One region of the Mesorhizobium sp. M0051 genome, then DNA from elsewhere that is predicted to be linked to it. Evidence: predicted binding sites of a transcription regulator. Region 1 holds the regulator's gene; the other holds the start of a gene.
The links. The regulator LexA, encoded in region 1, represses DNA repair genes until DNA is damaged. The targets are predictions, from matches to a motif close to TGTTCNNNNTGTGTTCNG.

Region 1 (15,168 bases):
CGCCGCGAAGGTCGAGACATGGCGAGCCGGAACGCAGATGCTGGGCTCGGAAATCTCGACGCAAGTGACCGGCCGGGTCGTCTCGCTCGAACGGATGGAGAGCGGTCGCATCCGGCTGACAATCGACGTGGCATCGACTGCAAGGCCGAAACTGCGCTATGCGCCGGAGCGGGTGCGGCTTTCGGCACGCAATATCCCGGCGGACATGACCGCCGGTTCCCTGATCACTGGGTATGCCAAGCTGTTGCCACCGACCGGGCCGGTGCGGCCGGACAGCTACGACTTCTCCTTCGACAGCTATTTCGCCGGCATCGGCGGCAGCGGTTTCTTTCTCGGCAATCCAAAACTTGTCGTCACCGAGGACGATAGCATGCCGCTGGCGGCCCGGCTTTCCTCGGGGATCGAAAAAGCCCGTGAAGCCATTGCCGATCACATTAGGGGCAGCGTCGGTGGCGCCGAAGGCGAGATCGCCGCGGCGCTGATCGTCGGCGTTCGCGCCGGCATTCCCGATGACGTGAACGAGGCGATGCGGCGTACCGGCATCTATCACATCATCTCCATTTCCGGACTGCACATGGCGCTGGTCGCTGGCACCATCATGGGTTTGCTGCGTGGCGCCTTCGCCCTGTTTCCGGATTTTTCCGCGCGTCGCCCGGTCAAGAAGTATGCTGCGGCTGCCGCACTGTTCTCGATCGCCGCCTATCTTATCATCTCAGGCGTCGTCGTTGCCGCCGAGCGCAGTTTCATCATGCTGGCGGTGATGCTGATTGCCGTTCTTTTTGATCGGGCAGCACTGACGATGCGCAATCTGGCGATCTCGGCGATCGCGGTCATCATGGTGTCGCCGCATGAAGTGGTCGGCCCGAGTTTTCAAATGTCGTTTGCCGCGACGGCCGCGCTGGTCGGTGCCTATGCCGGCTGGGCGGATCATCGTGCGGGGAAGGCGAGGCCACCGCCGCCAAAGCGATCCTTGCCCGGCTTCCTGACGCGAAAATTCCTGCTGGCGGCAGGCGGCCTTGCCATGACCTCCATCATCGCCGGCAGCGCCACGGCGCTGTTTGCCATCTGGCATTTTCAGCGTGTGTCGCCGCTCAGCCTGTTCGCCAACCTGGCCATCATGCCTATCGTAACAGTCGTGATGTTCCTGGCTGTCGCCAGCGCGCTGCTGATGCCATTCGGGTTGGACTGGCCGGCCCTCTATCTGATGGGCAAAGGCCTGACGGTGATGATCGCGATGTCCGGATGGATTTCCGAGCGTTCGCCAGTCGACGCAATCGGTTTGATTTCGCAGCAATCCGTCGTGCTGGTGACGATTGCCTTGGTCATCGCGACGATGGCGACCACATGGTTGCGGCTCGCAGCGCTTCCCTTCGCGCTTGCCGGCCTGTTGACCGTCTCGGATACGCGCGTACCTGACGTGCTGGTCTCGGAGGATGCGAGGCTGGTGGCGCTGCCGATTGGCGGCGGCGAACTCGCGGTCAGCCGGGCCAGGCCGAACGAATTCACCGTCGACAACTGGAAGCGTGCGCTGACATCCGAAAGCATTATCGCGCCGGAGGTGTTCGACGAAGGCGACGGGCAATTCGACGTCGAGGATGCGGCTGAAATGCCGCCGGGAGCGCCATTCTATTGCACATCAGGCGTTTGTCTCGCCAGGCATCCGTCCGGAGCTATCATTGCCTATGTCGAGGACCGAAAGGACACCTGGAAAGCCTGCGGCTTCGCCGACCTGATCGTCATCAACGACGCGACGGCCTATGACGCTTGTCACAACCCGCTGGTTCTCGTCATCACCAAACGGCAACTGGCTCGCAATGGCAGTGCTGCCGTCTTCTTCGATCGCCAGTCGGCGACCACGCCGGCAACGGTCAGCTTTGCGGTGGGTAGGCCCTACCGGCCTTGGCACGTGCAACGCAAGTTTTCGCGTGAGGCGAGGGGCCTGCCGCCCTTCAAGAGACCGGACAAGCCCGTCGTTAAACCGCAGCTGCCTCAGTAACGGCGGATCAGGCCGACAAGCTTGCCCTGCACCTTGACCCGGTCTGGTCCGAAAATCCGTGTCTCATAGGCCGGATTGGCGGCTTCGAGAGCAATCGAGGCACCCTTGCGGCGGAACCGCTTCAGCGTCGCTTCCTCTTCATCCACCAGCGCCACGATGATCTCGCCAGGGCTCGCCGTATCGGCGTTGCGGATGATGACGGTGTCGCCGTCGAAGATGCCGGCCTCGATCATCGAGTCGCCCTTGACCTCCAGCGCATAGTGCTCGCCTCCCATGATCATGTCCGGCGGCACCGAGATCGAATGGGTCTGGTGCTGGATGGCATCGATCGGCACACCGGCGGCGATGCGCCCCATCACAGGGATCGACACGGCGGAGACCACGTCGTCGTCATTGCCGGCTGAAGGCATCCGTGAAGACGCCGGCTTGATCTGCCGGCCAAGGCCGCCCTGGCCGAGACTGGCCTGACCAAGACTGCCCTGGATGACGCTAGGCGAGAACTTTTTCGCCGCGTTGAGGCCGGGCGCGATCGAATCCGGCAGCCGCAGCACTTCCAACGCGCGCGCCCGGTTGGGCAGCCGGCGAATGAAGCCGCGCTCTTCCAGTGCCGTGATCAAACGATGAATCCCGGATTTGGAGGCAAGGTCGAGCGCCTCCTTCATCTCGTCGAAGGATGGCGGAATGCCGCTTTCCTTCAGGCGTTCATGAATGAACATCAGCAGTTCGTGTTGCTTGCGTGTCAGCATGGCGGCCCCCAGGGTACCTAAAACCAGAATCAGAAAACAAACCCAGAACAAACACTATATGTTCCAGTTGTGTTCTGCAACCGTTTAAAGTTTAATGAATCTGTTAAGGCCGCTGAAATTATTTGGCGCGCGCCAGCGCGCTTGGGTGATCACGGCATGCCGTCACAAGGCGCTTTCCGGCATTGAAATTGTTATGGTTAATGGGCTGCCGCCCATCGTTGGCCCAAGCTTTGGCATGAGCTGCCCATGGATCCGCGACGGGGCATTTCCAGCCTTCCATGCGTTCGTCTGCCGTGAACGAAACGAAGCCAAAATGCCAACCTTGGTTAATTTGTTGATGCCAGTGTTGGCCAGCAGCGGCAACCGGATTTGTGCACTGGAAATTCGTCCCTCCATCATCCGACCAAGAGGCAACGATGCGACAACAGTTGGGACGACTGCGTCAGGTCACGGCCTCCTTGACGGCGAAACGCTGGTCCTTCCATGCATCCGTTCGCAGAATGTCTTCCAGCACCTCGACCGCCAGCCACACGTCCTTGTAGCCGACATAGAGCGGCGTAAATCCGAAACGGATGGTTGACGGCGCGCGGAAGTCACCGATCACTCCGCGCTCGATCAGCGCCCGCACGATTTGATAGCCATGATCGTGAACGAACGACACCTGGCTGCCGCGCCTGGTCGCGTCGCGGGTGCTCTCCAGCGTGAGGCCATAGGCACCGCACTTCGCTTCGACGAGCTGGATGAACAGTTCGGTCAGCGCGACGCTTTTCTTTCGCAATGCCGCCACGTCGACGTCGTTCCAGATTGCGAGCGCACCTTTGAGCGCCCGCATCGACAGGACCGGCTGCGTGCCGCACAGAAAGCGGCGGATACCGGTGCCGGCAACATAGCCTCGTTCGAAGGCAAAGGGCCGTGCATGCCCCCACCAGCCGCTGAGCGGCTGGCTGATCGCGCCGTGGTGGCGTTGCGCGGCATAGATGAAGGCTGGCGCGCCTGGACCGCCGTTGAGGTACTTGTAGGTGCAGCCGACAGCGAAATCGGCTTTTGCATGATCGAGCTCGACTGGCAGAGCGCCAGCGGTGTGGCATAGATCCCAGACGATCAGCACTCCGGCCGCATGAGCTATGCGCGTCAGCGCCGCCATGTCGCGCAGTTCACCCGATTTGTAATTGACGTGGTTGACCAGCACCACCGCGACGCTTTCGTCGATCAGCTCTTCGATGGTTGGCGCGTCGACGCCCGCGAGGCGCAGAAGGACCCCATCGCGGGTCGAGGCAACGCCTTCGGCGATGTAGAGGTCGGTGGGAAAACTGTCAGCCTCGGCGACGATCGCCGATCGGCCGGGCCGCATCTCCATCGCGGCATGTAGCACCTTGTAGATGTTGATCGACGTCGTGTCGCAGACAACAGTCTGTCCGGCTGCGGCCCCGATCAAGCGTCCGAGCTGGTCGCCAAGTTCGATCGGCATCTCGAACCATCCGGCTGTATTCCAGGCCCGAATGAGATCCTTGGCCCATTCCTCGGTGGCCGCCTGCTGCAGCTCGCCGAAAACGGCATGCGACGCTGCCCCAAGCGAATTGCCGTCGAGATAGATCACCCCCTCCGGCAGAATGAAACGATCGCGCATGGCGCGGAGCGGATCCGTGGCATCCATCGCTTCGATTGCAGCGAGATCAGGAATTCCACTCATGGTCAGTCAGTCCTCGGTTGTTCGCGAAGGTTTTCCGCTGCAAGCGCGCCCTCGATGTGCCTGTTCTCATTTCGATTGTGTCAAAGCCGGGTACGGACTGCCCACAGCTCCGGAAACAGCACGACCTCGAGCATCTTCTTGAGATACGAAGCACCCGACGTGCCGCCGGTGCCGCGTTTCAGGCCGATGATGCGCTCGACCGTGGTGACGTGGTTGAAGCGCCAGCGGCGGAAATAGTCCTCGAAGTCGACCAGCTTCTCGGCCAGTTCGTAGAACATCCAGTAGCGCTGCGGGTCGCGGTAGATGGTCTGCCAGGCGACCAGAACCTCTTCATTCTCGGTTCGCGTCTCACGCCAATCCGTGCGCCTGGCATCGGTGCCGATGTCGAATCCGTTGCGCGCCAGAAGCAGCAGCGCTTCGTCGTAGAGCGACGGCTCCGCCAGGATCGCCTCCAGCTTGCCGCTGAGGTCCGGCCGGTGCTTGTGAGGGCCCAGCATGGCGAGGTTGCGGTTGCCGGCCATGAACTCTATGGCGCGATACTGCCAGGACTGGAAACCCGAGGACTGGCCGAGTGCATCGCGGAACTCGGTATATTCGCTGGGCGTCATCGTGCGCAGCACATCCCAGGCGTTGTTGAGCTGTTCGAAAATGCGGGCGACGCGCGACAGCATCTTGAAGCTTGGCTCGAGGCGATCGGCGCGGATCGAGCGGATCGCAGCGCCAATCTCGTGCAGGGCGAGCTTCATCCACAGTTCGGAGGTCTGGTGCTGGATGATGAACAGCATCTCGTCATGCGCCGAAGACAGCGGCGTCTGGGCCTCCAGCACTTTCTCCAGGTGCAGATAGTCGCTGTAGGACATGCTCTCCTTGAACGACATCTGTGCGCCTTCGGACGCCGGATCGTAGGGTTCGCTCAATTGATCTTCTCCGTGCGCAGCCGAAAACGCTGGATCTTGCCGGTCTGGGTCTTGGGCAGCGCGGCGATAAATTTCACCGATCGCGGATATTTATAGGGCGCGATCGTTGCCTTGACGTGGTCCTGCAGGCGCTTGGTCGTCAATGCGTCCGGCGCTACGCCCTGCACCAGCACGACGTGCGCTTCGACGATCTGGCCGCGTTCGGCATCTTCCGTGCCGATCACCGCGCATTCGGCAACATCCGGGTGCGACAGGAGTGCCGCCTCGACCTCGGGTCCGGCAATGTTGTAGCCGGCGCTGACGATCATGTCGTCGGAGCGCGCGGCGAAATGGAAGAAGCCGTCTTCGTCCTGCGTGAAGGTGTCGCCGGTGAGGTTCCAGCCGTCGCGGACGTAGTCCTTCTGCCTGTTATCGGCCATGTAGCGGCAGCCGGTCGGTCCGCGCACCGCCAGCCTGCCGGTCGCGCCGCGCGGCAGCTCGCGCATCTCCTCGTCGACGATGCGCGCCTCGTAGCCGCCCACCGGCTTGCCGGTCGACGCCGGCTTCATGTCGTCAAAGCGGTTGGAGATGAAGATGTGCAGCATCTCGGTGGCGCCGATGCCGTCGAGGATAGGCTTGCCGGTCTTTTGCGTCCACTCTTCGAAAACCGGAGCGGGCAAGGTTTCGCCAGCCGAAACGGCGACACGCAGCGATGACAGATCGGCCCCTTCATCCATGGCCTTCAGCATGGCGCGGTAGGCGGTCGGCGCGGTGAAGGAGACGGTCGCCTTATAGGTCTCGATGATGTGTATCATGTTGGGCGGCGTCGCCTGTTCCAACAGTGTCGCTGCCGCACCGAAGCGGAGCGGGAAGATGGCGAGCCCGCCAAGGCCGAAGGTGAAGGCCAGCGGCGGCGAGCCGACAAAGATATCGTCCGGTGTCACCCGAAGGATTTCGCGTGCGTACGCATCGGCGATGATCAGGAGGTCGCGGTGGAAATGCATCGTCGCCTTCGGCACGCCAGTCGTGCCCGAGGTGAAGCCGAGCAGCGCGACATCGTCGCGGCCGGTGTCGACGGCGGTGAACGTCACCGGCTTATCGAGAGCGGCACGGTCGAGTTCAGCATCATGGTTGGCGGTGCCGTCGAAGCCGATGACCTGTTTGAGGAACGCGCTGTCCTTGGCGCAGGCTGTCATCTCGTCCATCAGCCTGGTGTCACACAACGCGATGGTGATTTCCGCCTTGTCGACGATCTTGGCAAGCTCACCGGCGCGCAGCATCGGCATGGTGTTGACGACCACGGCGCCGACCTTGGTGGCGGCCAGCCAGCAGGCGACCATGGCGGGGTTGTTGGCGGAGCGGACCAGCACCCGGTTGCCCGGCTTGACGCCGTAGTTCTCGACCAGCGCGTGGGCTAGCCTGTTCGTCCAGTCGGACAGTTCCTTGTAGGTGCGGCGGCGGCCATTGCCGATCAGCGCGGTGTGGTCACCGAGGCCCCTCTCGACCAGCCTGTCCGTCAGTTCGACGCCGGCATTGAGACGTTCGGGATAATCAAAGCCGTCGAGCAGGAAATCCGGCCACTGCTCCGGAGGCGGCAGGTGATCGCGCGTGAACGTGTCGATATGCGCTGAAGGCCCAAGCATGTCGCCGCTATCCCGTCTGCTGCCTGGCCAGTGCGCGATGTGCCTGACCTGTGTGGTGGATTTGAAGTTCCTGTCTTTCGCGGGAGGTTTTCGTACCGCCAATCGTGCCAGCTCGACTATGCCACCGGGAAAGGACGAGCATCTACGGGGTCAGGGCAGCACAGCAGACCTCCCATTTCGTCGGCTGATCGTCTTGTCAGGATCGCACCAGTCGAAATTTGTTTCAAGCCTAAAATGTTTTGGCCTTGAAGCATTGACGCATGGCGTGCCGGTGGCCATTGCTAGCTCACAAGCGATGCCGTTTTGGGGGAGGCGCAGATGTTCGAACGTCACATTGTCGATTGGGATGATGCCTATGCCAACGGCGCGAACATCGCCGGCAGTGACCGCTGGCCGGCTGCGTGGGCGGAGCCAGCGCAAGCATTTCGTGATGCGCTCTCAATGGAGGGCCGGGCACGGCTCGACATCGCCTATGGTGACGGACCGCGCAATCGGCTCGATCTTTTCCTTCCCAATGTCGCGCCCAAGGGGTTGGTGGTAGTCCTCCACGGCGGTTACTGGCTGGAGACCGACAAGAACATGTGGTCGCACCTCGCCAATGGCGCGGTCAGCAGCGGCTTTGCCGTGGCGATGCCGTCCTACACGCTGTGCCCGGACATACGCATTGCCGGTATAGTCGGGGAAATCGGCGCGGCTATCGGCAAGGCAGCGGCAATGATCGACGGGCCGCTGATGCTGACGGGACATTCGGCCGGCGGCCATCTCGCAACTCGAATGGTGACGATATCAACGCCTCTGGCGGCCGATGTGGCGCGGCGCATACGCCATGTCGTTTCGATTTCAGGCCTCCACGACCTGCGTCCGCTTATGCGCACCGGGATGAACAAGGCACTGGCAATCGACGAAGGGGAGGCGCTGGCTGAAAGCCCGGCGCTGCTGCGACCCATGGACGGCGCCCGCATCACCTGCTGGGCTGGTGGTGGTGAGCGCGCCGAATTCCTGCGCCAGAACGCGCTGCTTGCCAACATCTGGACCGGCCTCGGCGCCACCACCAGCACCGTGGTCGAGCCCGACCGTCATCATTACAACATTGTCGATGGCCTTGCAGATCCGGCGCATCCGCTGACACAAGCCTTGATCTCGGAATAGCCGAGCACAATTTTCACAACTCTATTAAAGGTTTGCCGGAGCTTCTTCAGCGCAGCATCAGCACGCTACAGGCCTCGCCCGCAGCGGCTGCGGGGGCAAACGGCGCACGCACGATCAGCCCGTTGGCGTCGGCCAGCATTCTCAGCATCGAGGAATCTTGGATGCCGAACGGCGTCGCCACCAGCGCGCCATTGTCTTCCCTGACCACCGCCCGCACATAGTCCTGGCGCAGATCATTGGCCGGCATTGCGGCACCCAATCGCGCCGGACGAATGTCCTGGCGATAGTCGCGGCCACCGAGCCGCGCCAGCAGCGGCTTCAGGAACAGCTGCGAGCAGACCAGGCTTGCGACCGGGTTGCCGGGTAGGCCGATGCATCTAATGTCGCCAAGGCGGCCGAACATCAGCGGCTTGCCGGGACGCATGGCGATTTTCCAGAAGCCGAGCGTCATGCCTTCGCCGGTCAGCACGTCATGGATTAGGTCGTGATCGCCGACCGAGGCGCCTCCAAGCGTGACGATGACATCCGCGCCGGCACTGACCGCCTCTTTCACCAAGGCTGCAATCGCGTCCTTGCGGTCGGCGGCAATGCCGAGATCGAGCGCGTGGGCGCCGACGGATTGCGCTGTCGCGGCAACGCCATAGGCATTGGATGAGATGATCTGGTCCGGCCCAAGTTCGCTGCCGGGCGGCAACAATTCGTCGCCGGTGGCGATGATGGCGACCAGCGGCCGTTTTACCACGCTGACCCGGGAATGGTTTGCCGAAGCCGCCAGCGACAGCGCCGCCGGATCCAGCACGCGGCCTTTTTCCAGCAGCACGTCGCCTTTTGAAAAGTCGAGGCCGATGCGGCGGATGTTTCGCCCTTGGGCGGTTGGTTCGATCACTTCGACGTCGCTGCCACCGAGATCCCTGACATTTTCCTGGACGACAATGGTGTCGGCGCCTTCGGGCAGCGGCGCACCCGTGAAGATGCGCACGGCCTGAGCGTGGCTGACGGTGCCGTCAAAGCCGCGTCCGGCCGGCGCCATGCCGATCACCGAAAGTCGCGACGGCACCGACGCCACATCGATAGCGCGGACTGCGTAGCCATCCATGGCGGAAGCGTTGAAGGGCGGCTGGGTACGCAGCGCAACAAGCGGTTCCGCCAGCACGCGATCCGCCGCCTCGAACAGGGGAACGTTTTCGCCGGCCAAAGGTGCTGCACCCTCGAGCAGGCGCTCGAGCGCTTCGGCGATTGGAACCAGCGCCATCAGGCGCCTGCCTTGTACGCGCCCGACTTGCCGCCGGTCTTTTCGACCAGCCGAACGCCGGAGATGACCATGGCGCGGTCCACCGCCTTGGCCATGTCATATATCGTCAGACAAGCCACCGAAGCGGCGGTCAGCGCTTCCATCTCGACGCCCGTCTTGCCAGTGACGCGCGCCAGTGCCGTGACCTTTAGGCCGGGCAGGGCATGGTCCGGCTCGATGTCGACGGAAACCTTGGTCAGAAGCAGCGGATGGCAGAGAGGGATCAGTTCATGTGTCTTCTTCGCCGCCATGATGCCGGCGATACGCGCGGTGCCGAGCACGTCGCCCTTCTTGGCGTTGCCGGCGAGAATCGTCTTCAGGGTCTCGGGCTGCATCGCGACAAAGCCCTCGGCGATCGCCGTACGTGTCGTCTCCACCTTGTCGCCGACATCGACCATGTTGGCCTCGCCCTGCGCGCCGAGATGGGTGAGGCCTGATGTCATCGTCAGATCGCCATAGAGCGACGTGCGTCCGTTCGGACGCACAAAGTACGCTCTATCATTTTGAATCTATGCATCGTGCTCTCCGAAAATCGATTCCGATTTTCGGGCCGATGCATCTGGCGCCTTGCCCGTCAGAAGCAGGCGTGTCGCCGTGACGACGTCCTGTTGCCGCATCAGGCTCTCGCCGACCAGAAAGGTGCCGATGTCGCTCTTTCGAAGCCTGAGGCAATCGTCATGCGAGAAAATTCCGCTCTCGCTGACCAGCAAGCGGTCCGCCGGCACCATCGTCGCCAGCCGCACTGAGGTCTCGAGGCTAGTCTCGAACGTGCGCAGATTGCGGTTGTTGATGCCGATCAGCCGCGACGACAGCTTTAGCGCGCGCTGCGTCTCGGCCTCGTCATGCACTTCGACCAGTGCATCCATGCCAAGTTCGAACGCCGTGGATTCGAGGTCGCTGGCCAGGGTGTCGTCGACGCTGGCCATGATGATGAGGATGGCGTCCGCACCCCAGGCGCGGGCTTCGTAGACCTGATACGGGTCGAATAGGAAATCCTTGCGCAGCGCGGGCAGGGCGACGGCGGCTCGCGCCCTGGTGAGAAATTCAGGCGCACCCTGGAACGACGGCGCATCGGTCAGCACCGAAAGACAGGCAGCGCCGCCTTTCGCATAGGCCTGTGCCAGCGCTGGCGGGTCGAAATCGGCGCGGATCAGGCCCTTGGATGGGCTCGCTTTCTTGATCTCGGCGATCAGCGCAAAAGCGCCGGATTTGCGCTTCGCTTCGAGCGCGGCAAGAAAGCCGCGCGGTGCATCGGCATCCTTCGCGCGCGCCTTGATTTCGGCGAGCGGCACATGTGCCTTTGCCGCTGCGATCTCGTCGCGCTTGTAGGCCTCGATCTTGCGAAGAATGTCAGACACGTTCTATCCGTTCGAAATCTCGACCAGCCTGTCGAGCACTTGCAGCGCCCGGCCGCTGTCGATGGCTTGCGCCGCCGTCGCGATGCCGTCGCCAAGCGTCGTCACTTTGCCTGCCACGACCAGTCCGGCGCCGGCATTGATCAGCACGGTGTCGCGATAAGCGCCGGCAGCGCCACCCAGCATATCGCGCAATGCCTTGGCGTTGTAGTCCGCGTCGCCACCGCGCAACTCATCCTTGGTATGGCGCGCCAACCCGACCGCTTCAGGGGTTAGCGTGAAGCTGCGGATCTCGCCGCCGATCAGTTCGGCGACCTGCGTCTCGCCGGTGGTGGTGATCTCGTCATAGCCGTCGCCATGGGCAACCCAGACATGCTCGGCGCCCAGCGCCTTCAGCGTCTCGGCTACCGGCAGGATCCATTCCGGCAGGAACACGCCGACCATCTGCCGCTTGACGCCGGCCGGATTAGAGAGGGGCCCCAGCAGGTTGAAGATGGTGCGGGTGCCGAGCTCGACGCGGGTCGGGCCGACATGCTTCATCGCCGGATGGTGCGCGGGCGCGAACATGAAGCCGACGCCCGCCTCGTGGATGCAACGGCCGATAAACTCGGGCGGTATGTCGATCTTGACGCCGAGTGCAACCAGCACGTCGGCGGCTCCTGTCAGCGACGACAGGCCGCGATTGCCATGCTTGGCAACCGGCACACCGCTTCCGGCAATGACAAAGGCCGATGCCGTCGAAATGTTGACGCTGTGGGAATTGTCGCCACCCGTGCCGGCGATATCGATGGCGCCGTCAGGCGCTTCGACGCGCAACATTTTGGCCCGCATGGTGGCGACGGCGCCGGAAATCTCGCTCACCGTTTCGCCGCGCACGCGCAGCGCCATCAGGAAGCCGCCTATCTGGCCGGGCGTGGCGTCACCCGACATGATGATGTCGAAGGCCTCGCGCGCCTCCTCGAAGGAAAGCGCGCTTCCGGTCGCGACCTTGGCGATATAAGTTTTCAGCGCGCTCATCTTGTCGAGGCTTGGGCGACTGCGGCCTGGTCGACGCGAACGTCGTACTGCGTCTGCAACTGCGCCACCAACTGGTCGAGCAGGTCGTCAGACATGCCGGAAGTGAAGGACTTCTGCGCATCGTCTGGCACCGAGCTGGCATCGGCCCCTGCAGGCTCGAACACTTCGGCGACCTTGTACAGGATCTGCCCGTCTCCGGTAGGCGAGGGGATCAGGCCGGTGCCGCCTTCGCCGACTCCGAACATCGCCGCGGCGCCCTCCTTGCCGAAATCGACATCGTCGGCCTCACGTTTGACGCCGCGCTTGGTCTGCTTTTCCAACTTCAGTTCGCCCGCGATGACGTCGAGCGTGGTGCTAGCCTTGAGCCGCTTTTCAAGCTCATCTGCCTTGGCGGCCAACCGCTTGGTTGTCTCCGCCGCCGTCCAGTCGGCGACGACTTTCTGACGAACCTCGTCCAACGTGCGGTCCCGAGCCGGCGTGACCGAAGCCAGTTCATAAAAGACAAAGCCGTTGTCGGCGGTGGTCAAAGCGTCATTCTCCGTACCGGGCTCGGCATCGAAGACAGCCTTGATCAGCTCTGGCGATTGCGGCAGGTCCTTGACGATGCTTCCGTCGGGCCGCAGCCCGCTGCGGTCGATGGCATCGATGGTGACGACCTTCAGCTTCAGCTTGGCGGCGGCATCGGCAAGCGAACCGCCGGCGGCGCGGGTGTCTTCGTAATTGTCACGCACGTCGAGGAGGATGCGGCTTGCCTCGCCCAGCGCCAGGTCCTTGCGGATCTGGTCGGACACTTCTGCCAGTGGCTTCACCACCTCGGGTTTGATCTCGGTGACGCGCAGCAACACCGGACCAAAGGCGCCTTGCACGACTTGGCTGACTTCATTGGTATTGAGCGCGAAGGCCGCATCGGCGACGGCCTTGTCGGCGATCTTGTCCTTGGCCAACGTGCCGAGCAGCGTGTCGGCCGGGGTTTTGCCTTCCGCCGTGACGAGCTTGTCGAACGTCACACCGGTCTTAAGCGAATCGAGCGCGGCCTTGGCCGCATCAGGCGTCTTGAACACAAGCTGCTCGATGGTGCGCATTTCCGGCGTGGTGTAGCGCGCCTTGTTCTTGTTGTAATCGTCTCTGACCTGTTGGTCGGTGACGGCGGTCGTATCCATGATGTCGACCGGTTCAAGCCTGACATAGGAGAATTTGCGGTATTCGGGCGCCGCATACTTCTTCTTGTTCGCCTCGAAATAGGCGGAAAGCACGCTGTCGGACGGCGCCTCGATCGGCTCGACCAGTGCTTTGGGCAGCGTCAGATAGTCGATCGTGCGGTCTTCGCCGCGATACAGCGCGACGGCCTTGAAGAAGGTGTCCGGGGCTTTCAGACCATCCGAGACCGCTTCGACGATCTGCTGGCGAACCGCCACCTGGGCACGGTTCTTCAGATAGTCCTCCGGCCGCATGCCAATCTGCCGCAGCATATATTCGAAGGTTCTGCGGTCGAACTGGCCGCCCGGGCCCTTGAAGGCCGGATCTTCGCGCGTCAGTTCGGCCAGCCGGTCCTTGGAGAGGCCGAGGCCAAGCTTGCGGGCCTGTTCGTCGAGAACGGCGCCCGAGACGAGCTGGGCAAGAACCTGGTTATCGACGCCGAGCGCCTTTGCCTGTTCGTGGCTGAGACGCTGGCCAAACTGTTGCGACATGACCGCAAGCTGGCGATCATAAGCGAGCCGGTATTCCTTGATCGACACCTTGGTGCCGCCAGCGGTTATGACCGAATCATGGCCGGCGAAACCGCCCATCAGCCGTCCAGAAATGCCCCAGGCGGCGAAACTGACCACCAACAGCGAAAGCAGCGTCTTCGCGACCCAGGTACCTGCCGCGCTTCTCAATACACCAAGCATCGTTACTTCCGATTTATGCGCAATTTCGCATGCGCCGAGTCTGAACCAAGCGCAATAGCGCCCTTCCGGTCCACTGTCGATTGCTTTGTGGGCTGATTTTGGTAGTGAGGGCCAGAGCCCGATATCGCCCGGAGAAGCAAACCATGACGCCAGGAATTCGCCCGCTTGTCGCCGGCAACTGGAAAATGAACGGCACCAGTGCCTCGCTCAACGAACTCAGGATGATCGGCAACGGTTTCCTGAGTGGGCTCGATGCGGAGACCGAAGCGCTGGTCTGCGTTCCCGCGACATTGCTAGCCCATGCCGCGGAGATCTTGTCGCGCACGCCGGTGCATGCCGGCGGTGAAGATTGCCACAGCAGGGAGAGCGGCGCCTACACCGGCTGCATTTCGGCGGAAATGCTCAAGGATGCGGGCGCCAGCCATGTCATCGTCGGCCATTCCGAGTGCCGTGAGCAGCGCGGCGAGGATGACGCGACGGTACAAGCCAAGGCCTCCGCCGCCTGGCGTGCCGGGCTCGTGGCCATCATCTGCATTGGCGAGACCCAGCAGCAGCGTGAAGCGGGCGCGACTCTCGACGTGCTGTCGCGTCAGGTCGACGGATCGGTGCCGCCAAGCGCCACCCCGTCCAACACCATCATTGCTTATGAGCCCGTATGGGCGATCGGTACCGGCCTGACGCCGACCGCGGCCGATGTGGCCGAAGCACACGCACATATCCGCGAAAAGCTGGCGGAAAAACTCGGCGGCGTTGCGGCAAAGGTGCGCATCCTCTATGGCGGCTCGGTCAAGCCCTCAAATGCAGTCGAACTGCTCGGCGTCAGGAATGTCGACGGCGCGCTGGTCGGTGGCGCCAGCCTGAAGGCCGCGGATTTTCTTGCCATCGCCGAGGCTTATCGCAACATCGCTTGAACATGTTCGCCGCGCCGGACGGGGCTCCCGGCGCTGGAAATCGTTGCAAAGAAGGCGTTGCTTCCCATATTCCGGCCACGGGCTTGGAAATGCCATCAAAGCATTGTATTGAGCCGCCTCCAATTCACCGGTCGTGTCCGCGACCGGGCAAGGCTTTGCCAGGATAAACTATGGAAACCGTACTGATCGTCATCCATCTCATGGTCGTGCTCGCCCTCGTCGGGGTGGTGCTGCTGCAGCGTTCCGAAGGCGGCGGCCTTGGCATCGGTGGCGGATCCGGCTTCATGACCGCGCGCGGTGCCGCCAATGCGCTGACGCGTGCGACGGCGATCCTGGCGGCGGCCTTCTTTGCCACGTCGCTGACACTGTCGATCGTCGCCCGCTATGGCGAGAAGCCGATCGACATCCTCGACCGCGTGCCCGCGACATCGGATGGTGCCGGCAAGGGTGTCCTCAACCAATTGCCAGGCACGACCACACCGGCGCCCGCCGGCAACGCCACGCCGACGCCGCCGTCCGGCAACGACGCCGCAGCTCCGGCGGGCACGGCGCCTGCCGCCGGCTCGAAACCGTCTTCGACCAATG
Region 2 (15,168 bases), on a different contig from region 1:
GGTCAGCGCGCCACCCAGCAATTTCGCCTTGAGATCCGAAACGCGAATACCTTCCTGGTCGAGCTTGAGCGAAAAGGCGGCATCATACGCAGTGGCGAACCGACCGGCGGCAAGGGCTGCCGTCGTCAGATCGAGATCGGCGGTGAACGGCAGGCTGGATTTCTGGCTGATAGGCGTGGCCGGCCACGCCCCACCCTTATCGACCCCTTCCTTGTCGGCAAGAAAGGCGGAATCGCCAAACAGCGCCACCGCCATCGGATCGAGATCAAGTTCGTCGAGCACCAGCGCTCCGGCCAGATGCGGCACGCCGTCCTTGACGTCGACATTGACGTCGCCGGACACCGCCGCTTCGTTGATGGCGCCGCTGAGTTCGTCCAGCACCAGCAGCCCGTTGCCATAATCACCCTGCGCCGAGAGCGACGTCGACATGCCAGCCCCCATGCCTGGCAGGCCGATGCCTGACGTCATCAGCCATGGTTCGATGTCGGCAGCGTCGAGGCTAAGCTTGCCCTTGGCGGCGAGGCCTTGCGGCGTATCGGCGATCGTCCCCTCGAAACCGGCCTTGAAGTCGTCACCGGCAAGGCTGAAACTCGTCGCCAGGCCGCCGCCAAGCGTGCCCTTGGCTTGGATGTCCGTGCTTGCCTCGCCCAGCATGCCAAGCGGCAGCGCCGGCAGGCCGTAGAGCGCCAGCAGCGCAGTGGCGTCAGGATTTTTGGCGTTGAAGGTCAGCGCCACCGGCGCTTCGAGAAGCTTGTCCCCCGCCCCCCTTCCCGACAGCGAGGCGGAAAAAGCCGACCCGCCGGCCTTCCCTTGCCCGCTCACCGCCAGGCCCGAGGTGCCGTCGCCATTGTCGGCGGCACTCGCCACCAGGTCGACGCGCGCATCCTGGAACAGCTCGGGATAGGCGGCGGCACGGCTTGCCAGTCCCTTGAGCACGGCGCTGTCGGGATAATGCTGGGCGGCGACGTCGATCAATGGCTTAAGGTCGACGGCAACCACCGAGGCGTCGAGCTTGCCGGTCGGGCGTGCCGGGAAATCCTTGATCCTGCCGGTGGCGCTGATCGAGGCCCCGGCCAGCCCGCCCACCGACAGCCGGTCGATTTCGAGCAGCCCGTCGCGCAACCTCAGCGCGGTATCGACCGTGTCGGCGGTCAGCCCGCCGGCGCTGACCGGCCCTGCCTTGATCTGGAAATCGAGGTCGCGGTCGGCAAAGCGATTGGCGCCCTTGTCGCTGACGAAGATCGAGGCAAAGGCCGCCAGGCCGTCGACATCGAGCTCGCCGCCTTCGAGCCGCATCAGCACCGACGGCTTGGCATCGTCAGGTTGGCTAGCATCGATGCGGCCGGAAAACTTCGCCTTGCCCAGGATCAGTTCGAGGTCACTGAAGGCCTGCCGCTTTTCCGAGAGGTCGACCTTGGCTTTGAAGCCGGCGGCGGGCAAACGGCGGACCGCCTCGTCGACGTCCTTCGACAGCCACGCTGCAAAACCCGAAGGCTGAGCCACGGCCAGCAGCAACGAGCCGTTGAAGCCGAAATGGCCCTCCACATTGAGCAAGACCTTGCCATCGGCTTCCAGCCTGGTGCGACCGGGCAAGGTCGCTGCAAGCGATTTCACCGACCAGCCGCCATCGACCGGCTCGGCGGAAAGATGAACGTCGCGCACCGTGGTGTCGCCGGCCACCACCGCTGGCAGCTTGACCTCGACGGTACCGGGAATGGTCGGCTTCGGCAGATCGAGCAAAGCCTGCTCCAGCCCTGCAATGCGCTGATCCAATGTCAGGCCGGCACCAGCTTGCGCACCCACCGCCTCGTCGAGCTGCACCTGAGCGCCACTGGCTTCGATGGCAAAGCTCGGCTTTAGCCCGAGATCGACCGAGGCCTTGCCGTCGGCGGTGTAGGGATTGTCGAGCGGCCCGGTCTCGAAGCGAAATTCGTCGACGCCCAGCTTCTGATGGTCGAGCGAAAACTTGCCGTTCAGGCGAAAGCCCGGATCGGGCTTGCCGCCAGAGACCTTCACCGTCTCGCCATCGGTGCCGCGCAACTCTGCGCTGTTCTTGTCGGCACCATTCTTGTCCTGATTTGAAATCTTGAACTGGCCCGAATAGACGGCCGCCCCATTGACGATGCCGGCATTGCCGTCGGTCTCGATGACCAGCGGATAGACATCGGGATCGGCCTTCAGCCGAAGCCGCATCTGTCCGGTGCCTTCTGCCTTGCCGGTGGAGGCCGCGACCGCGGTGCGCAATCCGTCCAGCCGAAGCGTGCCGTCCATGCGCCACGGGCCGGCCAGCGACTTGGCCGAAATGGTCGAGTTGATCTCGGACATGAGATGGCTGCGCCCGCCGGCCGCATGGCGCAGCTCGACCTGGCCTTCCGTCACCGTCAGCTTTTCGATCGAGATCTGGTTGAGATCGAACGGCGAGGACGGCCGCATCGCCCAGTCGACCGTGCCATCATTGGCGATATCGATGGTCGCTTTCGGCCGCACCAGCCGCATGTCGAAGATCAGCACTTCACCGCGCAGGAAGGGTGCGAGTTCCGCATCCATCGAAAACGTCTCGACGGTCATGGCCGGCTGGCCGTTGGGGCCGCCGGCGACGGCGACATTTGCGAAGGTCACCGACGGGAACGGCAACAGCCTGGCCGTGGCGTCGCCCCGCACGGTCACCTTGCGGCCGAGAATGGCGCTTGCCTCGCGTTCGAAATCGGCGCGGTAGCTAGTCCAGTCGACAAAATACGGCACCACCAGCGCCGCACAGAGCACCAGCACAAAAAGGCCACCGAAGGTCACGAACAGGCGAGCGAGCATCAGCTCCGAACAGGTTGATTGAAATTCTGCCGCACTCTACCCGCATCCGCGTGTCGATAAAGAGGCAATTCATCCGGTGTTGCGTGATGTCCGGTGATCTGAAACAAATCCCGGCGAAGTGGAGAATCTAGATGTCGGGCAAGAACTGGGATCGCGTGCCTATCGACGCGCAAAGTATCGACGCTCCGCTGTCGCTTTCGGCGGTCTTTCTTGTCGTCAATGTCGCCAACGAGCGGAGCGCGCTCGCCAAGGTCGCCTCCGTGCTCGGAGAACTTGATGATCTGGTGAAGAATGTCGGATTCCGTGACCTTTCGGGACGGCTTTCGTGCATTGCCGGCATCGGCCGCGATCTCTGGGATCGTCTTTCTCCAGATGGGCGGCCGCTGGAACTGAAACCGTTCGCGCCGATTAAGGGCGCTGTTCATTCGGCCCCTTCGACCGCCGGCGACCTTCTTTTCCACATCCGCTCCGAACGCTCCGACATGTGCTTTGAGTTCGAGCGCATTCTGCTCGACAATCTCGGTGACGGCGTGAACGTCGTCGACGAAGTCTCGGGCTTTCGCTATTTCGATGCGCGCGACCTGCTCGGCTTCGTCGACGGCACGGCCAACCCGACCGGGCTGGATCTGCCGGCCTCAGCGCTCGTCGGCGATGAGGATGCCGACTTCGCCGGAGGCAGCTATGTCGTCGTTCAGAAATACCTGCACGATCTCCAGGCGTGGGCGCGAACCCCGACACCGCTCCAGGAAGAGATCATCGGCCGCACCAAGATCGATAACATCGAAATCGACGATGACGACGCCCCGCGCAAGTCGCACAAGTCGCTCGCCACCATCGAAGATGCCGACGGTAACGAATACGACATATTGCGCGACAACATGCCCTTCGGCCGACCGGGACAGCAGGAGTTCGGCACCTACTTTATCGGCTATTCCAGGTATCTCTGGGTGATCGAGAAAATGCTGCAGCGGATGTATATCGGCGAGCCGCCGGGCGCTTACGACCGGCTGCTTGATTTCTCCACGCCGCACACCGGCACGACGTTCTTCGCGCCAACCCGCCCCATGCTGCAAACCCTTGTTCAGGGCGCGCAGGAGAAGCCTGCGATCACACGCTAACGTTCCGGATTTACTTCCGCTTTGGGCGCATGCGGACATGGTCGACACCCGCTGCCGGCCCAACCGCGATGACCAGAGCGGCGTCGTGCCAGGCCAAATGGGGATTAGCTTCGCTGGCCATTGGGACTAGCTTCTTTGGAACGTGTCCGCGCTGGTCGACATCGAACGCCACCAATTCAGTTTTTCGATTTTCGCAGGTTGGCGCTCGCCGCTGGCCTTGATCGCCGCATTGCGTCCGAGGACCCGCCTAGTTTCCCGGCAATATCTTGCCCGGATTCATGATGTTTTGCGGATCCAGCGCCTGCTTGATGGTGCGCATGATGTCGACGCCGTGGCCGAGCTCGTGGCGCAGGAAGCCGATCTTGCCCTGGCCGATGCCGTGCTCGCCAGTGCAGGTGCCATCCATGGCGATTGCTCGCATATTGAGCCGCGCGACGAATTTTTCGGACTGCGCGATCTCCTTGGGATCGTTCACGTCCATCAGCACCAACACGTGAAAATTACCGTCGCCGGCATGGCCGACGATCGGCGCGATCAGGCCCATTTCGGCGATGTCGGCTTCGGTTTCCATGACACATTCGGCAAAGCGCGAAATCGGCACGCAGACATCGGTAGACAGGCCCTTGGCGCCTGGCCGCAGCGTCAGCGACGACCAATAGGCGTCGTGCCTGGCCTTCCACAGTTTCGTGCGCTCCTCGGCAACGCTGGTCCACAGGAACGGCCCGCCGCCATTTTCCTCCGCGATCATGCCGAAGGTCTCGGCCTGCTCCGCCACGCCGGCATCGCTGCCGTGGAACTCGACGAACAGGCATGGGCTCTCGGGATAGTCGAGCTTGGAATAATTCTTCATCGCCCGCATCTGCAAAGCATTGACCAGTTCGATCCGCGCCACCGGTATGCCCATCTGGATCGTCGCGATGACCGCGTTGCAGGCCGCCTCGACGCTCGGAAACGGGCAGACGCCGCCGGAGATCGCTTGCGGGATGCCTTGCAACTTCAAGGTCAGCGAGGTGATGATGCCGAGCGTGCCTTCCGAGCCGACCAGCAGCCGCGTCAAATCATAGCCGGCCGAGCTTTTTTTCGCGCGCTTGCCGGTCGTCACCGTCTCGCCGTCGGCCATGACGGCCGTCAGCGAAAGCACATTCTCGCGCATCGTGCCGTAGCGCACAGCATTGGTGCCGGATGCGCGTGTCGCCGCCATGCCGCCGAGCGAGGCATTGGCGCCCGGATCGATTGGAAAGAACAGGCCAGTGTCGCGCAGATGCCGGTTCAGATCCTCGCGGGTGACGCCGGGCTCGACCGTGCAGTCGAGATCCTGCGGATTGACCGCAAGAATGCGGTTCATGCGTGAGGTGTCGACCGATATGCCGCCGCCCGGTGCGTTGGTGTGGCCTTCCAGCGACGATCCGACACCGAAGGCAATGACCGGCACACGGTGCGCGGCGCAGGCGCGGACGATCTCCTGCACCTCGGCCGTCGTCTCCGGGAAAGCGACGCCGTCCGGCGCCTGCGTCGGAATATAGGTGGTGGTGTGCGCGTGCTGCGAGCGGATGGCCTCGCCGGTCTGGAAGCGTTCGCCGAGCCGCTGCTTGAGGATGCCGAGCACGGCAGCGATGCCTTCCTCGTTGCGTTCGACTGGGTTGAGGTCGCTCAGAGCCATGAATTCCTCCGCGGATGGACCAGCGCCCATGCTTGTTATGCGTCTATGGATGCCTAAAGCAATTCCAAGAAAAGTGCGAAGCGGTTTTCCCGGGAAACCGCGTAGCGCTTTCCCTGAGGAATTGCGTCAGAATGAAGACACTCACCGGCCACGCTCTGTCCAGCACCAAACAAGGAAGTTTCGATGCCTATCCCTGCCCCCTTCGTCTCCAAACCCATGGACATCGAGAAGGACTGGATCGACTACAACGGCCATCTTAACATGGCCTATTACAACGTGCTGTTCGACCGGTGTTCGGACAACGCCTTCGAGGCGATCGGCATGGGACTGGATTACGTGAGCCAGCGGCGGCTCACCATCTACACAGCCGAAGTCCATGTTTGCTACGTGCAGGAGCTGCATCTCGAGCACAAGGTCACGGTCTCCTTCCAACTCCTCGATCATGACGACAAGCGGCTGCGGGCCTACCAGGAAATCCGCCACGTCGACGGCTGGCTCGCCGCCACCTCCGAGACGCTGTCCCTGCATGTCGACATGTCGGGGCCGAAGGTCGCACCCTTCCCAGCCGATGTGCTTGCCAAGGTCGAGGCCATGCGCGCCGCCCATTCGGCACTGCCGATGCCGGAGCGCGCCGGCCGTTCAATCGGGATTCGCCGCAAGCCCGCTTGAAGCCACTCGGCGCCCGCGTTAACCTTACCGAGGTTTTAACGGGAACAAGCCAATTGAGCCGTTGAACGACTCAGCGGAGCGGTTGAAAACGATCGCATTGGGTTGCGATGCGGGCGGCGCGGCGAAGCCGGTTCGAGGAAAGTGCATGAAAACCGACATCAAGGTCGAAGTGGACAAGCTGGCTGCCGATCCGCGCATCACCGACTATGATTTCTGGCGCTCGCTCAAGAATGTCGACAACGAGATCTTCCATATTGCCAACAACAACGAGCCGATCCCGTTCGACATGATCCGCTGGCGCACCATCCTGAAGCGCGCCCGCCTGAAGCGCGGCCACGCATAAACGTTCCTGCTCGCTCAAACCGTATGCTTCACCGCTGCCAGCGGTGAGCGCGCCACCACCGGCGACGACTGGATGATCGCCGTATTGGTCATCGCGTAAGGGATGATGCGGTCGATCACACGCTCGAGTTCGGCCACCGAGCCGACATGCGCCAGCGCGATGAAACAATCTTCGCCGGTCACCCGGTCGCATTGTGCGATCTCAGGCAGATCGCGGATGATCTCGGCCACGACAGCCAGTTGCCCCGGTACCGGACGGATGCGCAGCCACGCCGACACCGGCAGGCCGAGTGCCGCGGGATTGATCCTGACCGAATAGGCCTCGATGACCCCGCTCTCCTGCAACCGCTTGATGCGCTCTCGGCCACGCTCGGCGCCGACAGGCCGACCGAGCGCGCAAGCTCCGCCGTGCTGATGCGCGCGTCCTTTTCCAGCAAGAGCAGGATTTTCATATCCGCGGCATCGAGGTCGGCGCTTTCAATCCGAAGGCGTTTCATGGAAAGATCCTTGCTTCCGTGAGGATACCGGCCGGAAAGGCCAATCATCACCCATATGAACAGGCAAAATCGCCTGCGATACTGATCCGATGGATGATCAGACGCAAGCTCCTGCGGCAGACCCCGCTGTTGCCGGCCTTCCCTTCCGCAGGCTGGCGACAACACTGCCGCCGCATGTCTGGTTCGGCGTCAGCGCCGTCTTCCATTATCTCGGGCCGGCATTTGCCGTGCTGCTTTTCCCGCATGTCGGCGTGCTCGGCATGGCCTGGCTGCGCATCGCTACCGCCGCGCTGATCTTCGCACCAATGACCCGTCCATGGCGAACGCTCGTCCGCGCCGATCGCTCGACCCGGCTGCGGTTGCTGGCCTTCGGCGCCTGCCTGGCGGTGATGAACTGTTCGTTCTACCTGGCGCTCGACCGCTTGCCGATCTCGCTGGTGGCGGCGATCGAATTCGTCGGCACCATCGGTGTCGCGGTGATCGGCCTCAAGACCCCGCGCAATCTCGCCGCCCTTGCCGTTGCCGTCGCCGGCACCTTGCTGCTCATCGACGTCAAATGGTCGAGTGATCCCCTTGGGCTGTTCTGGGCCTTCCTCAACGGTACTCTGTTTGTCGGCTACATCGTGCTCGGGCACCGCATCGCCGCTTCCGGCGCGGGCGGCGGCATCGCCAGTCTTGGTGCCGCCATGGCGATCGCTTTCATCATCGTGCTGCCGATCGGCTTCAGAGATGCACTGCCGGCCTTTTTCTCACGGCCGCTGCTGCTCGCCGCCGTCGGCGTCGGCATCTGCTCCTCCGTCATTCCCTACATCTGCGACCAACTCGCCATGTCGCGGCTGCCGCGCGCCAGCTTCGCGCTGATGCTATCGCTGCTGCCGGTCACCGCGACGCTGATCGGTGTCATCGTGCTGCGCCAGATTCCAAGCCTCACCGATTGCCTGGGCATTGCACTGGTAGTCGCCGGCGTCGCCTTCCACAAACCAGCCCGCTGAAAGCTACGCCAGCTTCTCCTTCAGGAAGGCGATCGTGCGTCCCCAGGCGAGATCGGCCGCTTTCTTGTCGTAGCGGGCGGCCGAGGTGTCGTTGTTGAAGGCATGGTTGGCGCCTTCATAGATATAGACCGTGTATTCGACATGCGCCGCGTCGAGCGCCTTCTTGAAGGCATCGATGCCGGCATTGATGCGCTCGTCCAGTCCGCCATAGTGCAGCAGCAAGGCCGCCTTGATCTTCGACACATCGGCGGCGTTCGGCTGCATGCCGTAATAGGCGACGGCGGCATTGAGATCGGGCGCGTTGACGGCAAGCATGTTGACCGTGCCGCCGCCCCAGCAGAAGCCGACGGCACCGACCTTGCCGTTGCCGTCCTTGTCGCCCTTGAGGAAAGCGACAGTCGCTACACCATCGGCAATGGTCTGCGCCGAATCGAGCTTGGTGAACATGTCGCGCGCCTTATCCTCATCGGCCGGAGTGCCGCCGAGCGGCGACAGAAAATCCGGCGCCAGCGCCACGAACCCTTCGAGCGCCACGCGTCGCGCCACGTCGCGGATATGCGGGTTGAGTCCCCTGTTTTCATGCACGACGATGACCGTGCCGAGCTTACCCGCCTGATCCGCCGGCTTGACCAGGTAGCCCCTCATCTCGCCGCTGCTGCCGGGATAGCTGATGTCCTCACCCTTCACCCGCGGATCGTTGTCGGCAACGATTGCCGCCTGGGCGGAATTCGCCGCCAGAAGCGGCGCGATCGCCGCAGCCGCCGCGCCTGATCCGGCAAGCCGGGTCAGTTGCTCCATGAAGCGGCGGCGGTCGAGTGTCAGATGCGTGTACTCGTCATAGGCATCGATCATCGCCTGGGTGATGGTGAGTGTCGGGGCAGCTGATTTCGTCATTGTGCACTCCTCGGCTTCGAGCTTCGATACCTGAGCTACATAGGGACCGAGGCGGCATGATCCAGTCGAGCGCCCGCTCGCGGTCACGCAAGTGCGGCCGGCAAGGCCGGCGCCGCGGGCGCCCATGTCATCACTTCTTGGTCATCGGCGATAATCCTGCTGGCGCTGCCACAATAGTGAAAGAAGCTGTCCGCTATCGATGGCACCTTGACCGGCATGCCTTCACGCGTCCCGACCCGAAAGGAGCGAGCAATGACCATGCCCCACCCGATCCTCGCCAGCACGATCGTCCTTGCCGCCGCTACGGCTCCGGCACTAATCTCAGCGGCTGTGGATGCGGGCAGACGATCTTTGGTCAGCGTCCGCAGTGACCGGAACCGCTCTACAAACGCGAAAACCCAAGGTTGAGGTGAGACCATGAACGTCCAGGATATCGTCAACACCGTCTCGCAGAAAGCGGGCCTCGACCAGGCGACGGCGGAGAAAGTCGTCGGCACCATCTTCTCGGTGCTCGAACATGAGGCGGAAGGCACCAGCGCCTCGGCATTTTTCGCCAATATCCCCGGCGCCGACGACCTCGCCCACCAGTATGATGTCATGGCCGCCGCTCCGGCTGGCGGTGGTGGCGGGTTCCTGTCGTCGTTGCAAGGCGCGCTTGGCGGGGTTCTCGGCGAAAAGGCCGGCGCGCTGGTCAACGGCCTCGCGGCGCTCAAGGCGTCTGGGCTCGATTTGGCTCAGATCCAGAAGGCCGGCGAAACGCTGGTCCAGCAGGCCGAAGCTGCCGCCGGCCCTGACCTCACCAACCGCATACTCGGATCGGTACCCAGCCTGAAAAGCCATCTGGGACTCGGCTAGGTCATAGGTTGCGCCACCCTCACTTCGGCAGCGCGTAGGCCATCACATAGTCCCCCGGCTTGGTGCCGACCGAGCCGTGGCCGCCGGCGACGATGACCACGAACTGGCGGCCGTCGGCCACCATATAAGTCATCGGCGTCGATTGCCCGCCGGCAGGCAGCCGTGCCTGCCACAGCTGCTTGCCCGATGTCAGGTCATAGGCGCGCAGATAGTCATCGACCGCGGCGCCCAGGAAAGCGACGCCGCCGGCGGTGATCATCGGCCCGCCGATGCCAGGCACGCCGACCTTCAGCGGCAGCGGCAGCGGCGTCATGTCGTAGACGGTGCCGTTGCGGTGCTTGTAGGCGATGGTGCCGGTCCTGAGATCGACGCCGGCGACATAGCCCCAGGGCGGCGCCTGGCAAGGGATGCCGAGCGGCGACAGGAACGGCCCCATCACCACCGCATAGGGCGCGCCCTCGTTGCGGTTCAATCCCTGCTCGCTGCCGCGACCCTCGTCCGGCGGCGACACCTGGTCGCGCGGAATGAGCTGCGACTTGAAGGCCAGGTAGGTCGGCATGCCGAACATCACCTGCCGGACCGGGTCGACAGCGACGCCACCCCAGTTGAAGGTGCCGAAATTGCCGGGATAGATCAGCGAGCCCTGGACGGAAGGCGGTGTGTAGCGGCCTTCATAGCGCAGGGCCTGGAATTCGATCCGGCAGGCCAGCTGGTCGAACATGGTGAGGCCCCACATGTCGGCGCCGGTAAGCGGCTTCGGATTGAAGGTAAGATCCGACACCGGCTGCGTCGGCGACGTATGGTCGCCCTCGATGGCGCCGCCGGGTGCCGGCACTTCCTTGACCGCGATCACCGGCTCGCCTGTGCGCCGGTCGAGCACGTAGAGGTCGCCCTGCTTGGTCGGCCCGACCAGCGCCGGCACCACCGTGCCGTCTGCCTTTGTGATGTCGATCAGGCTCGGCTGGGCCGGCACGTCCATGTCCCAGAGATCGTGGTGGACGGTCTGCCGCACCCAGCGCAACTGCCCGGTGTTGAGGTCGAGCGCGGTGATCGACGACGAGAACTTCTCGACATTGTCACTGCGCCCGGCGCCGAGCTGGTCCGGCGTCTGGTTGCCAAGCGGCACATAGAGCAGGCCGAGCTTCTCGTCAGCGCTCGGCGTCGACCACATGTTGGGCGAGTTGGCGGTGTAGGTCTGGCCGGCCGCCAGTGGCGTCGTCTGGTCCGGATTGCCGGAATCCCAGTTCCACAGCAGCTTGCCGGTGGCAGCGTCGTAGGCACGGATGACGCCCGACGGCTCCTGCGTCGAATAATTGTCGTTGACCGCGCCGCCGACGATGATCTTGCCGCCTGATATCAGCGGCGCCGAGGTCGAGTAATAATAGCCCGACTTCGGATAGGGCATGTTGGTCAAAAGGTTCAGCGTGCCGCCCTCTGCGAAGGCGGGGCAGATCTGCCCGTTGGCGGCATCGAGCGCGATCAGCCGGGCGTCCGAGGTCGGCAGGTAGACGCGGGCAGCACACGGCTGGCCGGCGGCGATGGCCGCATCGGCATAATAGGACACGCCGCGGCAGGTTTGGTGCTGGCGGTCCTTGTCGAGCTTGACCTTGGGATCGTAGCGCCATTTCTCCTTGCCGCTCGCGGCATCGATGGCGATGGCGAAATTGTGTGGCGTGCAGATGTAGAGCGTGTCGCCGATCTTCAGCGGCGTCACTTGATAGGTGGTCTCGCCGACGTCGTCCGGTCCCTTGACGTCGCCTGTGCGGTAGGTCCACGCGGGCTGCAGCTTGGCGACATTGTCCGGCGTGATCTGGTCGAGCGGCGAATAACGCTGGCCGAACTGCGTGCGTCCGTAATAGTGCCACTCGCCGGCCGGCACATCATTGCCGAGGTTGGCGTTCGCGATCACCTTGTCGGTGCCGAGTTCGCCGGCAATGTCTTTCGGATCTGCCGTCATCGAGTAGCCGGCGACGGCAAGCGATGCCAGCACGGCAAGAATGAGCGGCGCGCGTGCATCGGGACCGGCAAGGCCCCGTCTCGCCCGCGGCGTCAGCAGCCAAAGCGCCACCAGCACTATGATGCCGCCGCGGGGCCCAAGTTCCCACCAATCGAACCCGGTCTCCCAGACGGCCCAGGCAAGCGTGCAGAGCACGATCGCCGCGTAAAGCCACAGCGCGGTGGACCTGCGCCGGTAAAGCAGCCAGGCTGTGATCAGGAAGGCGAGGCCGACTATGATGTAATACCAGCTGCCGCCCAGCGATGCCAACCAGATGCCGCCGCCGCCGAGCGCCAGGCCGATGAACAAGAGAATGAGGGAGGTAATGGTGACAGCCAAGATGATACTCCTTCGACTGTTGCGCGCGCTCGCACGCGGCCCTGGGCAACCGGCGTTACCTTCCTGCCCTGGGCACAGTTTCCCCTGCCCGCAGCGCCTGTCAAGCGCGCAGCACACGCCGAGGTAGAAATCCATCTTGCCTGCATCAAGGTTTTCCAGCAGTCTCGGCGCCGCAATAACCGACAAGGCGCGCTCGTTCGGACATCGATTTTTCGTCGCTCTCGGTTACCGCAAGGCCTGAACCGCGATATCAGGCACTTTACCGGAACAAAACGTAGACACTTCTGGTCTTTCGCTCCCGAATCACTACATTCGGGGCAATGTCCGGCTTTTCCGAAGACATGCCTTTTTTCGACGAACCCAATGCGCGGCCTTCGGCCCCGTCGGGCATTGCCGCGCGCGCCATGGCTGCCCGCAGCGGCCACAACAATGCGCCCGACTACCTGAAGGGGCTCAACCCGGAACAGCGGCTGGCTGTGGAAACCACCGAAGGTCCGGTTCTGGTGCTGGCCGGGGCCGGCACCGGCAAGACCCGCGTCTTGACCACCCGCATCGCCTACATACTCGATACCCACAAAGCTTCTCCTTGGCAGATACTCGCCGTCACATTCACAAACAAAGCCGCGCGCGAGATGAAGCAGCGTATTGGCTTGCTGGTCGGCGAACAAATCGAGGGTATGCAGTGGCTCGGCACCTTCCATTCGATCGGCGTCAAGCTGCTGCGCCGCCATGCCGAACTTGTCGGTCTCAAATCCGACTTCACCATCCTCGACACCGACGATGTCGTGCGGCTGATCAAGCAATTGATCCAGGCCGAGGGCCTCGATGACAAGCGCTGGCCGGCCAAGCAATTCGCCCAGATGATCGACGGCTGGAAGAACAAGGGGCAAGGCCCGGCCGACATCGCCGAGGGCGACGCCCGCGCCTTCGCCAACGGCAAGGGCCGCGAACTCTACAAGGCCTATCAGGCGCGGCTGCAGACGCTGAACGCCTGCGATTTCGGCGACCTTCTGTGCCACCCGATCCGCATCTTCCGCGCCAATCCGGATGTGCTGAAGGAATATCACAAGCGCTTCAAATACATCCTCGTCGACGAGTATCAGGACACCAACACAGCGCAATACATGTGGCTGCGGCTCCTGGCGCAAAGGCCGCAGTCCTCCCCCCTCGAGGGGGAGGTGCCCGCGAAGCGGGCGGAGGGGGTCGCCGCAGAAGGCACCTCCAGAACGCCGAGCACTGCCGCGAGGACCCCACCCGACCGGGCTTCGCCCGGCCACCCTCCCCTCAAGGGGGAGGGATATCAGCGCAGCGCCACCGTAAACATCTGCTGCGTTGGCGACGACGACCAATCCATCTACGGCTGGCGCGGCGCCGAGGTCGACAATATCCTGCGCTTCGACAAGGATTTTCCCGGCGCCACCATCATCCGGCTGGAGCGCAACTACCGCTCGACCGCGCACATACTGGGCGCCGCCTCCCATCTTATCGCCCACAATGAGGGCCGCTTCGGCAAGACGCTGTTCACCGACCGCGACGAGCCGGAGGACGGCAAGGTGCATGTCCACGCCGCCTGGGATTCCGAGGAGGAAGCCCGCGCCGTCGGCGAGACCATCGAGGCCTATCAGCGCCAAAAGCACAATCTTAACGACATGGCGATCCTGGTCCGCGCCTCCTTCCAGATGCGCGAGTTCGAGGATCGTTTCGTCACGCTCGGTCTCAACTACCGCGTCATTGGCGGCCCGCGCTTCTACGAGCGCATGGAAATCCGCGATGCGCTGGCCTTCTTCCGCGTCGTGGCGCAAGGCGCCGACGACCTCGCCTTCGAGCGCATCGTCAACGTGCCGAAGCGCGGCTTGGGCGAAGCCACTATCCGGCAGATCCACGACACCGCCCGGGCGCTCCGCATCCCGATGCTGGAAGCTGCGGCAAAACTCGCCGAAAGCGACGAGTTGAAGCCGAAGCCGCGCGCGGCATTGCGCGAAGTGGCCGCCAATTTCGAGCGCTGGCAGAAGGCGCTGGAAACCACGCCGCACACCGAACTCGCCGAGACCATTCTCGAAGAGAGCGGCTACACCGATATGTGGAAGAACGACCGCTCGGTCGAAGCGCCCGGCCGGCTGGAGAACCTGAAGGAACTGATCCGCTCGATGGAGGAGTACGAATCGCTACGCTCCTTCCTCGAGCATGTCGCGCTGGTCATGGACGCCGAGCAGAATGCCGAGCTTGATGCCGTCAACATCATGACGCTGCATTCGGCCAAGGGCCTCGAATTCGAGACTGTGTTCCTGCCCGGCTGGGAGGAAGGCCTGTTCCCGCACCAGCGCGCGCTCGATGAAGGCGGCCGCTCGGGGCTGGAGGAAGAGCGCCGCCTTGCCTATGTCGGCCTGACCCGCGCCAAGAAGAACCTGCATCTGTGGTTCGTCTCCAACCGCCGTATCCACGGCCTGTGGCAATCGACGATCCCATCGCGCTTCCTCGACGAACTGCCGGAAGCCCATGTCGAGGTCGCCGAAAGCGGCAACTCCTATGGCGGCTATGGCAATTCCTATGGCGGCGGTTCTTTTGCCTCCGGCCGCGGCGGCCAAGGCGCGGGAAGACAAAACCCCTATGGCGCCTCGCGCTTCGACAATGTCGGCGCCAACACCGAAAAATCCGGCGCCTTCTCCAACACCTACGCGACGCCGGGCTGGCAACGCGCACAGGCCAACCGCACCGAGGCGACCGACCGCAACTGGGGCTCGCGCTCCGGCCACCAGGTCGAGCGCATCGGCTATGGCGAGACCGATAGCGGCTACGGCGCCGGCCGCACCTCGGTCAAAGGCCGCACCATCGACGGCGAACTGGTCGCCAAATCCGTCGCCGACAAGCCGTCCGCCTTCAACGTCGGCGACCGCGTCTTCCACCAGAAATTCGGCAACGGCAACATTTCCGCCATCGAAGGCAACAAGCTGACCATCGACTTCGACAAGGCCGGCCAGAAACGCGTGCTGGACGGGTT

Region 2: NKJ90_RS20340 (ATP-dependent helicase) is a predicted target of LexA. The motif match lies at 12,434-12,451, and genes of this name have one in related genera.

The regions. Positions count from the first base shown of each region.
Region 1 covers NZ_JAMYUT010000010.1:107,347-122,514, forward strand. Annotated here, with positions in the region: partial or broken gene NKJ90_RS12895 (ComEC/Rec2 family competence protein) at 1-1,996, shown strand, start outside; gene lexA (transcriptional repressor LexA) at 1,990-2,742, opposite strand; gene kynU (kynureninase) at 3,185-4,432, opposite strand; gene kynA (tryptophan 2,3-dioxygenase) at 4,513-5,349, opposite strand; gene NKJ90_RS12915 (AMP-binding protein) at 5,346-6,971, opposite strand; gene NKJ90_RS12920 (hormone-sensitive lipase) at 7,290-8,120, shown strand; gene NKJ90_RS12925 (molybdopterin molybdotransferase MoeA) at 8,167-9,372, opposite strand; gene moaC (cyclic pyranopterin monophosphate synthase MoaC) at 9,372-9,854, opposite strand; gene trpC (indole-3-glycerol phosphate synthase TrpC) at 9,921-10,769, opposite strand; gene trpD (anthranilate phosphoribosyltransferase) at 10,773-11,783, opposite strand; gene NKJ90_RS12945 (SurA N-terminal domain-containing protein) at 11,780-13,672, opposite strand; gene tpiA (triose-phosphate isomerase) at 13,816-14,583, shown strand; gene secG (preprotein translocase subunit SecG) at 14,754-15,168, shown strand, end outside.
Region 2 covers NZ_JAMYUT010000019.1:119,336-134,503, forward strand. Annotated here, with positions in the region: gene NKJ90_RS20290 (AsmA family protein) at 1-2,808, opposite strand, end outside; gene NKJ90_RS20295 (Dyp-type peroxidase) at 2,940-3,926, shown strand; gene NKJ90_RS20300 (FAD-binding oxidoreductase) at 4,174-5,586, opposite strand; gene NKJ90_RS20305 (thioesterase family protein) at 5,770-6,255, shown strand; gene NKJ90_RS20310 (hypothetical protein) at 6,401-6,598, shown strand; partial or broken gene NKJ90_RS20315 (Lrp/AsnC family transcriptional regulator) at 6,613-7,094, opposite strand; gene NKJ90_RS20320 (EamA family transporter) at 7,184-8,086, shown strand; gene NKJ90_RS20325 (dienelactone hydrolase family protein) at 8,090-8,980, opposite strand; gene NKJ90_RS20330 (hypothetical protein) at 9,398-9,835, shown strand; gene NKJ90_RS20335 (glucose/quinate/shikimate family membrane-bound PQQ-dependent dehydrogenase) at 9,855-12,170, opposite strand; gene NKJ90_RS20340 (ATP-dependent helicase) at 12,491-15,168, shown strand, end outside.